3 regions of the Oceanobacillus sp. CF4.6 genome follow, and region 2 is predicted to be linked to each of the others. Evidence: riboswitches for the same ligand, from Rfam matches in the RefSeq annotation. Region 2 holds a riboswitch; each other region holds the start of a gene.
The links. A riboswitch is a leader RNA that binds a small molecule or an ion and turns the genes downstream of it on or off. The one in region 2 is predicted to bind thiamine pyrophosphate.

Region 1 (3,284 bases), on a different contig from region 2:
GCTCACCCGGACTGGTGAAGCTGTTTGATGAGATTTTTATAGCAATCACTAATGCAGTTAATAGTTTGTAAACGTCTAATCAGCTCTGGGAAATACACGGAGACTTCTGCGGGAGGAAAGGCATAGGTGAGACTCTGAAATGCGTCAGCATGAAGAGGCTCAACAGCCGCCCGCGAAAAGCGCAGTGTATTTCCCAGAGCGGTCGCCGAAGTTTCTGCATACCGATAGAAACCACCAGCAGTTACTTCGTAGTTTATATAAAATCGGACGATAAAAGAGGGAAATTAACGAAAAAATCCTTGAGTATAGATGTATCCAGACTGCTCAGCGCAAACAGTTAATCCAAACCAAAGTCAACTTAAACAGTGTAGCTCCAGTCCTCCTAATTCTATCAAGGCTTATTTATCCATTTCATTCTGCGAAAGTTGAATAAGATAGAAAACAAGAATTGGAAGACTATTTCTTTTCTTTCCTATTCACACAGTCATTACATATTAACTTCCCATTTTCTTGAATACCATTAAAAAAACCACTTTCACAATATATATTTTTCTTACATGATGTACACTTCCCTATTAATTCACGTATACGATCAGCCTCCAATAAATATAAGGTAACCTCATTGATTATGAGGTTACCTTATTGTGAGCGAATATACAATACTTCTAAGCTACGTTCAATAACGTTCTAGGTTGTTTATGGAACAAGAAGAACACAATAACCGTACATAAAATAAAGGATGGAACCATGTAAGAACCATTATAAATTAATGAATATAACCATGCAGGTTGCCCCTCAATTGCGGAGCCAAAGAACACGAGCCCTGCTACATAGTGAGCAATAAATCGTAATGTAGACCCTAATAATACCCCAAGCGTGATATAAGTAAGATATTTCTTTGTTTCACCTGACTTTACTGCCTGTTGAATTCGATTGGCAAAAATACCGGCAAAGCCTATGACTGTAAAGGCTAACGCGTAATCAATAAATCCTTGTAATGGTGTTAAAACATATGCTGTTCCGGTTGCAACCTGTAATACTCCCCACAAAAACCCAGAAAGCAGACCACCTTTTAACCCCCAGCGAAATGCAACTATAAATACGGGAATCATCGCAAAGGAAATCGATCCACCCTGAGCCCATATTTTAAATGATAATGGTAAAATATCCAAAAGTAATGCCAACGCAGTAAAAATTGATACTTCAACTAAGAATAAAATTCGTTTTGACCTCAACTGTATTACCTCCCTTTTTAAATTTCCACGCAAAAAAAGCAATGCCGAGGGGAAGCTTCCTGATGGGGGAATCCGCTCACATTGCTTTTTAATCCATCAAAAAAACCACCAATCCCTACGCTAGTACTAACTAACAGGTTCAAAGGGTCTGAACAAAATGTTCACTCTCAGCCAAATGGCTCCCCCTGTAGGCTTTTATTCTATATGCTTCATTTGTTATGTGTATTGTACCTTATTATAAAGAAAATAACAATCTCTTATAACCCAAAAAACTTTTGGTTCAGCATTTTATTCCTTGCATCTCGGAATGGAAAATTTATGTTTCAATTCGAAGAGTAAGGGAACATTAAAGTAGTCCTACCTTTTATTAAATTAAATTTAAACTTAATTCATTTATTTTTAATTAAAAACACTTGACTTTAAACACGTATCAATTTATACTAGGTAACAGAAAGTAACTACCGGGTTACAGAAAATTATTTGGAGGGATTTATAATGACAAAAACAGTTTGGACAGTTGACCAAGTACACAGTGAAGTCGGTTTCTCAGTAAAACACATGATGATTTCAAAAGCTAAAGGCACATTCGATTCATTTGATGCTGTAATTGAAGCAGACGTAGAAGATCTAACAGATTCTAAAGTAGAATTAACTGTAGATATAGCAAGTGTGAATACACGTAATGAAGATCGCGATAATCATTTACGCTCAGGAGATTTCTTTGATGCAGAAAACTACCCTAAAATGACTTTCGTCGCTACAGATATCAAGAAAAAATCATCTCATGACTATGAAGTAATTGGTGATTTAACGATTAAAGAAACTACGAAGCCTGTTACACTTGATGTTACATTTGAAGGTCAAAGTAAAGATCCGATGGGCGGAGCTACTGTAGCTGGTTTCAGTGGCAATACATCCATTAACCGTAAAGATTTCGGCCTTACTTGGAACGCAGCAGTTGAAACTGGTGGCGTACTTGTTGGTGAAGATGTTAAAATCAATTTTGAGCTTGAGCTTCATAAACAAGCGTAATAACCGACCATATCAAAAAGCTGTATTTCCTTTGTGAAATACAGCTTTTTGTATAGAATTGACTTAAATTATTAGTGGAGGTATATGAATATGATTGTCTATTATGATAGTTACTGCAAAATTTGTACAAATTCTTCAACCATTTGGAAAAGACTCGATTGGCGAAATAAGCTTACATTCGATTCATTTCGGAATATGAAAGATTATCCACTTGAAATGGAAAAGAGTCTTCATGTTAAATATAATAATCGATGGTACAAAGGTTATTCAGCAATTATTCAAATAGCAAAAGTGCTCCCACTCTTATGGATTCTCGTTCCATTCATGTATATTTTCAAGTTCATAGGACTCGGAGACACTATTTATAAACTGGTTGCTAATAATAGAAAACTTGTCCCTGTTAATCAGTGTGCAGACGGAGAATCGTGTCAAATCAATCCTCACTCCCGTTAAAGTACTCCACAGTATCTGAGGAGTGTACTGTAACATTCATTTGGCCATTCTCTGATTTGGCACGAATTAAAATCGGCTCGTTATACAGGTTCTTAAAAACAAAATCAGGCCCCCACCAGCTTACGGTTGCGTCTCTTCCTGGTGGAACATAGGGAACTTGTCTGCTATGGGCATATCTTTCCACTATTTGAACTCCTTTTAGATCTACTGCATTATAAAGCGTAGAAGAAACCTGACAAATACCACCACCAATATCCTCGGACAGTTCTCCCTTTACAATGACCGGCGCTTGTTTATATCCTCTTTCTGTTGTTCTTTCACCTACTACACCATTAAAGGAAAATGTCTCCCCTGGAAATACAACCGTGTTATTAATAGCTTCTGCAGCTAAAGCTATATTGTGAGACCTTTCTGAATTGCTTTGTTTATAGAAGGTGACATATCTCCCAAGCTCTTTCATACTAATTTCTCTTAAGAGTCCCTGATCTACTTTTGGATAAACAGAGGTTTTCGGAACTTTTAGCTTTCCTTTGTTATCACTATAATATAATTCTCTGAATAAAC
Region 2 (3,284 bases):
ACCAACGGGTCTGTTTGTAGTATAACAGATTTTTAGCAGGAATTATAGTTAATAGTTTTTTCAAACTTGTGGGACAGAAGGACAGGTACATTGCCCCGAAGTATATCTAAAAATAATAGGAATTGGTGGGTCTTCCCTCTATATCCTGCTCAGGAAATAGAATATTATTTCTTTTTCTCCCACATGCAGTCGACAGCCCTCTAATCCCTTTCATCAATACCAGAAACAACCATTGTCATTGTCTCAATCCCTATGATTTCAGTTACTAAAATGGGGATAAATCAATAGAAAACCATATTCAGTCCTTAATGAAAATATCGGGAAACGGTGCCTGCCCCCAATGTTCCCCCTCTTCCCCCCAATGCATTGTCTTCCTCTTTTGGTAAATTGTCTTTAGTTTTATGGTGTATTTACATTGCATTAATTTGGTGAATAGACTAAATAATCTTTTAACTACAACAACCCAGCTACTTACATGACTATTCTGTTATAATAAAACTTTACCACATATAATGTCTAAATTTGCAAATCAAAATGGTCCCCAATTTTATCCAGCAATAAGAAGCGTATTATGGTTTAAGATAATTGGAAGAGAAACAATAAAACAACAGGAGGATACAATGAAGAGAATTTTTCAAATTAGCAGTGCATTTGTAGGCATTATCGTAGGTGCCGGATTCGCCTCTGGTCAGGAAGTTTTGCAATACTTCACTAGTTTCGGGACGATTGGGATTATCGGTGCAATCATTGCTACCGCATTATTTGCTTATATGGGAATGGTGATGACTAGGATTGGTAGTCGCATGCAAGCAACCTCTCATCAAGACGCGATTCATAAAATGAGCGGAAAAGTTCTAGGTACCATCATTGACTATATCATTATCTTCACCTTATTTGGTGTTGGTGTTGTTATGGTTGCTGGGGGCGGGTCTATTTTAAATCAACAATTCGGCCTTCCCATAGTTGTCGGTAATTTGCTCTTGATTACGCTTGTCGTACTCATTGCAATGCTCAATTTAACTAGAGTTGTTCAGGTAATCGGAAGTATTACGCCGTTTTTAATTTTTGCGCTTATTATACTGTTCATCTTCAGCGTAGCAACAATGGACAATACGTTTGCAACACTTGATCCAATCGCAAAGCAGTACGACTCTGCATTGCCAAACTGGATTTTCTCAGCGATAAATTATGTCTCCTTTAACATTGCAGTAGGTTTTTCTATGGCGATTGTAATGGGTGGGGATGAAAAGAATGAGAAAACAGCAGCAATTGGTGGCTTTTTAGGTGGGCTCGCGATTGGTGTTCTAATTATCATCAGTCATATTATGATCTTCTCGAAAGTTGATATTGTCGGCGCTTTTGACATGCCGATGTTAAAACTTGCAGATGATATTTCTCCAATTTTAGGGGTTGTTTATACCTTTATCTTATTTGGAATGATATTCAATACTGCCATAAGTATGTTCTTCTCATTTAGTGCCAGATTTACAGAAATGGGAACAAAGAAATTTAAAATCTTTACAATAATCACCGGTATGGTTGCATTTGCATTAAGCTTTGTCGGCTTTACAACACTTGTTGCATGGTTCTATCCATTAATCGGAAACCTCGGACTCTTGCTTATAATTGTCCTTATCGTGGCTTCCTTTAGGATGGGGAAAATTGTGGAAAAGCAGGAAAAAATATAATTCATATCTAAATACTACATTCACACAAAAGGAGCTTGGATATCTTACCAAGCTCCTTTTCATTCTTATTATGCTTTTGTGAAAGCTGAGTGGGACAGAGGGTACATGAGGTGACCTCTCGTCCCACTATGTCCTCGTGTCCCTTAAAGCTAACCTATCTATACCTCCTCATACAGACATACCTAAGATAATTCGGCTATTGACAATCATTTTAAGAATGTTATAATTTATTCAAATTGTTAATTAAATATTTACCGATTCACTAGAGGTGCCTTTTAAAAGGGCTGAGATCAAAGCGATTGACTTTGGGACTCTTTGAACCTGATACGGTTGATGCCGGCGGAGGGAAGTGAAAGAACGGATATCGTAATCTATTTGTTTATTTATGCGATAAAACCACTTTCCTTTTCATGCGGGAAGTGGTTTTTTTATTTTTTCAAATGATCTTAAAGGAGAAACTTAGGATGAATGATTTCAACAAAAAAGATGATACATACGGAGAACTTCATATTATCTCAACTGGGGAACAATCACCTGAAACGTTTGTATCCATTGCTGAAAAAATAAACGGTTATGTAGGTTTTTTTCATATTCGAGAGAAATCATGGTCCGATATTCAATATATGCAAACAATCGAACTACTTCATTCCAAAGGCATTCCACTTGAAAAAATCATGGTCAATCACCGGATTCATGTAGCCAACGCAATGCAGGTACGAGGTGTTCAATTAACCTATCAAAGCATCGATGTATCCGTAGCAAGAAAGACTTATGAATCCTTGTACATTGGCTGTTCCGTTCATTCCGTGGAAGAAGCTGTTTCCGCACTTCAACACGGTACAGATTACTTGCTATATGGTCATGTCTTTGACAGCCGCTCAAAACCCGGCGTAAAGCCAAAAGGTTTGGATGGCTTGAAACAAGTCGCACAGCATGTATCCATTCCAGTGATTGCAATTGGTGGCATCACCCCTCAAAATACGCCACAGATCATCAATCATGGTGCAAGCGGTATCGCGGTTTTATCAGGAGTGTTATTGTCCAGTGATCCAGTCGCAAAGGCAATATCCTACAAACATGCATTAAGAAAGGGGGGGAAAAATGAAGAAACAGTATGATGTCATTATTGTTGGCGGAGGTGTCATCGGCAGTTCCATTGCATTCCATTTGAGCAAGCGTAATTACCATGTACTCGTTGTAGAAAAAGGGGCACTCGCTCAAAAAGCATCACGTGCTGCTGCAGGCATGTTAGGTGCGCAAAATGAAATAGGAGAAGATAGTCCGCTCCTGTCCTTTGCACGTAAAAGTAGAGCAATGTTTCCTGCCTTAGCGGAAGAGCTTCAATTTTTATCTACTATCAATATCAAACTTATCCAAAGTGGAATTATAAAAGTTGCTCAATCAGAAGAAGAAGCAGCACACTTACGCGAAATCGCAGCCATTCAAGAAAAGTTAGGTGAAAAGGTAGAATGGTTGCCTACTGCGCAAGTGAAAGAAAAGGAACCGGAACTTTCCGAAGCTGTACAAGGTGGATTATATATGCCAAATGATGGGCAAGTGTCGGCCCCACTTTTATCCAAAGCATTGGCCCAATCT
Region 3 (3,284 bases), 160 kb from region 2:
TCTGTCCAGCCATCCAGCTTATGTTCAATGATGATCAGTCCAAATGGGATTTTCTCCTTTAATATTTTGATTGTTTGAATTAAGTCTTTTGTTGCGATTGGATCTAGGTTGGCTGTTGGTTCATCCAAAATAAGCAATGATGGCTCGAGTGCAAGGATGCATGATAGCGCAAGCTTTTGCTTTTGCCCGCCGGATAGGGAGGCTATGGTAGATTCTTTAAAATCGAGCATATGAACAAGTGCGAGAGATTGATCGATTTTAGCCTCCATTTCTTCATAGGAAACACCGATATTTTCGAGTCCAAAAGCTACTTCATCTTCTACAGTTAGCATACAGAACTGTGTTTCCGGATCCTGGAACACGACGCCAACTTGCTTGCTTAGTTCACCAGGCTTGTAATCAGACGTTTTTTTCCCATCGATAAAAATATTACCATGCATCTCCCCATCCAATTCACGTGGGAAAAGTCCGTTTAAACAGGAAGTTAACGTGCTTTTTCCGCAACCACTTGGGCCGAGTAACAAGACACTTTCTCCTTGCCCCAATTTAAAATTTAAATTGGATAAAATATCTTTTTGATTCGTTTCAAATCGTAAGCTGAGATCATGCACTTCGACAAAAGGTTTCATGCTGCATTCTTCTTTCGATATTCTTTTCCTAAAGCGAAACTTGAAAGGACACCAGTTTGTGCTAGTCCATCACTCAATGCTTTACCAAGCAGTCCAGCGATTAATGCCCCACTGATCATACGTATGATCAACATAGCGGTCACATATCCAGGGGCGAGTGCAGCATACCCACTCATGAAATACCCATAGACAAAGCTAGTTACAGCGGATCCAACCCCAGCAGCCATTAATACCCATGTTGAATAATTTTTCCAACGGGTTGCAGCAAACACTGCTTCCGCGCCAATCCCTTGAACCATCCCTGTTACAATAAGCATTGGGCCAATAGCGTTTCCAATTAATACTTCGATCATCGCGGCAATGGTTTCTGATAGAAATGCCGCACCGGGTTTTCGGATAATATAGGCGACAATAATGGATACGATGAACCAAATACCAAAGATGAAATCATAGCCAATTGGTCCGAAAAATCCAAAGAGTACCGCACCAACAGGCAAAAATGCTAAGTAAACAACCCCAAAAACGACAGATAAAGCAGCCATGACAACAATTTCCTTAAATCTCCAATTAGCCATTTTTCGCATCTCCTTTGTGTGATGGACTATTGGCTGAGATAGAGACGGTCATGACGGTATGACTCGACCCACCTTCCACAGTTGCTTGAAAAACTTGCTCCAGTCCATCGAATATGGCAACTGCCTCTCCATCCAGACGTGTTGAATAATGTGCAGGGGATACGGACACATGTTTTTTCATTGCATCGATTTGCGCATAGATGACATCCATATAATCACCGCCGCCAAGGGGGTAAAGTGAAAATTTAGATGCAACCGATTGTTTGATATCTTTTACAAGATTGGAATTTAGAGGTGTTTCATCCTCGGCCATGTATGCCTCACCTTGCGAGTCTCCGGGGCATCCGAGGGAGTAAGTTGCCTGAAATGCCACGTGCTCACCCGTTTTTGCTGCATGAAGAAAAACCGCTTTTGTGACATCGAATACGTGTACAAGTTTTCCTCTTACAGTTGTTGTGACGTCATCCGTTTGCAGATGTACCTTTGACGTGTCAACCTCTTTGAGTGCTCCCTTAATAATCGCAATGAATGCATCACTCATTGGGTGAATAGAAAAACTTGCTCCGGCGATATCGCTCTTTGTACATGCCTGATTTTGATTAGTCATAGCTAAATTCCTCCTGTTTTATCATTTTTTCCATTAAAAAAACTGCATCCCACTTTAGGGAATGCAGTCTTATTGTATTTATCATCATAAAAAATATTGATATACACGGTCGACCGCACTTCCCCACGCTAGTATTATCTAGTTCGGGTGCAAAGGGTCAGAACAAAACAGTTCTTCTCAGCCGTTTAAAACAGCTCCCCTAGCGCTAACAGTTATGCAATTTTCTAAATACAAACGTAACACGTTATAGGAATGTTGTAAAGGTGAGAAACGTAAATAAGAAACTCGAAATATTTAGAAGCTGAAGTAGACCGAACAGTGCCTGTCACTCCCCGATTTCTGTCGAATAATATTTTGATAGCTGAAGCGAGTAGTTCTTTATTATTACTTCGACATATTATGACAAAAACCGGGGAGTGACAGGCACCAATTTGTATCTTTTTCCAAAAATAATGCAGACAAAAATCGACATAACTGATAAAATTTAGAGAGAAGATAGATAGAGAGGGAGATTAAAAGAATTGTCTAAACCAAAGTTATGTAGTAGGTTCCTTTTATTTGTGATTTTCTTCGTTTTATTTATTCCATTAAACGCCTTTGCAAGTAGTGAGGTTGAGGCAATCATCGGGTATGAAAATGAAGCTGGAAAACAATTAATTATAGAAACAAGCAGTGAAATAGACTATGAATTTACGAATATATCTGCAGTTGCTGTAACGATGAATAGCCGTGATTTAACGGGACTCTATGGAAATTCTAATATCTCATACATAGAGAAAAATACAGCATTCGAATTATCAAATAAAATCCAAACGATTACAGAAGTTACGGAAACGGATATTTTAGAAGAAACGGAACATTGGAATATTTTAACAACCGGTGCAGCATTTGCATGGGAAGAGGGCTTTACCGGCAAAAATGTTAATATTGCAATCATTGATACAGGGATTTCCCCGCATGAGGATTTACTTATTTCGGGTGGCCATTCAACCGTCGATGATACAGGAGAATGGCTGGATGATAATGGGCACGGGATGCATATCGCTGGTATTATCGGCGCAAAGAAAAATGATATTGGTGTAGTTGGTGTTGCGCCAGAAGCTAATCTTTATGCGGTTAAAGCATTGGATAGTAATGGGGAAGGAACACTAACCGATTTACTGGAAGCAATTGAATGGTCCATAAACAATAACATGGACATTATAAATCTTTCGTTAGGTACTGATGAAAGCAGCGAGTCATTGGAGAACATGTTACAAGAAGCCTATGATGCAGGAATTTTAATTGTTGGTGCAAGTGGAAATGACGGAAATAGTGTCGCCCACCCGGCAAAATATGAAAGTGTAATCGGCGTATCTGCTGTAGACGGTCGCTTGAATATCACTGGATTTTCTTCCACGGGCGCAGAGGTGGAATTCTCAGCACCTGGAATCAATATTATTAGCACTTATTTATATGATTCGTATGGGACAA

Region 1: it holds a riboswitch for thiamine pyrophosphate, as region 2 does, so the genes downstream of both, thiT (energy-coupled thiamine transporter ThiT) here and ACHABU_RS06835 (thiamine phosphate synthase) in region 2, are expected to answer to the same signal.
Region 3: it holds a riboswitch for thiamine pyrophosphate, as region 2 does, so the genes downstream of both, ACHABU_RS06120 (YkoF family thiamine/hydroxymethylpyrimidine-binding protein) here and ACHABU_RS06835 (thiamine phosphate synthase) in region 2, are expected to answer to the same signal.

Annotation. Positions count from the first base shown of each region.
Region 1 covers NZ_JBIMEX010000005.1:71,883-75,166, forward strand. The annotation lists gene thiT (energy-coupled thiamine transporter ThiT) at 666-1,235, opposite strand; TPP riboswitch at 1,330-1,431, opposite strand; gene ACHABU_RS09765 (YceI family protein) at 1,731-2,267, shown strand; gene ACHABU_RS09770 (thiol-disulfide oxidoreductase DCC family protein) at 2,358-2,720, shown strand; gene ACHABU_RS09775 (VanW family protein) at 2,701-3,284, opposite strand, start outside.
Region 2 covers NZ_JBIMEX010000002.1:659,029-662,312, forward strand. The annotation lists gene ACHABU_RS06830 (YkvI family membrane protein) at 621-1,688, shown strand; TPP riboswitch at 1,943-2,053, shown strand; gene ACHABU_RS06835 (thiamine phosphate synthase) at 2,153-2,806, shown strand; gene thiO (glycine oxidase ThiO) at 2,790-3,284, shown strand, end outside.
Region 3 covers NZ_JBIMEX010000002.1:502,252-505,535, reverse strand. The annotation lists gene ACHABU_RS06130 (ABC transporter ATP-binding protein) at 1-629, opposite strand, end outside; gene ACHABU_RS06125 (ECF transporter S component) at 626-1,204, opposite strand; gene ACHABU_RS06120 (YkoF family thiamine/hydroxymethylpyrimidine-binding protein) at 1,197-1,811, opposite strand; TPP riboswitch at 1,915-2,022, opposite strand; gene ACHABU_RS06115 (S8 family serine peptidase) at 2,333-3,284, shown strand, end outside.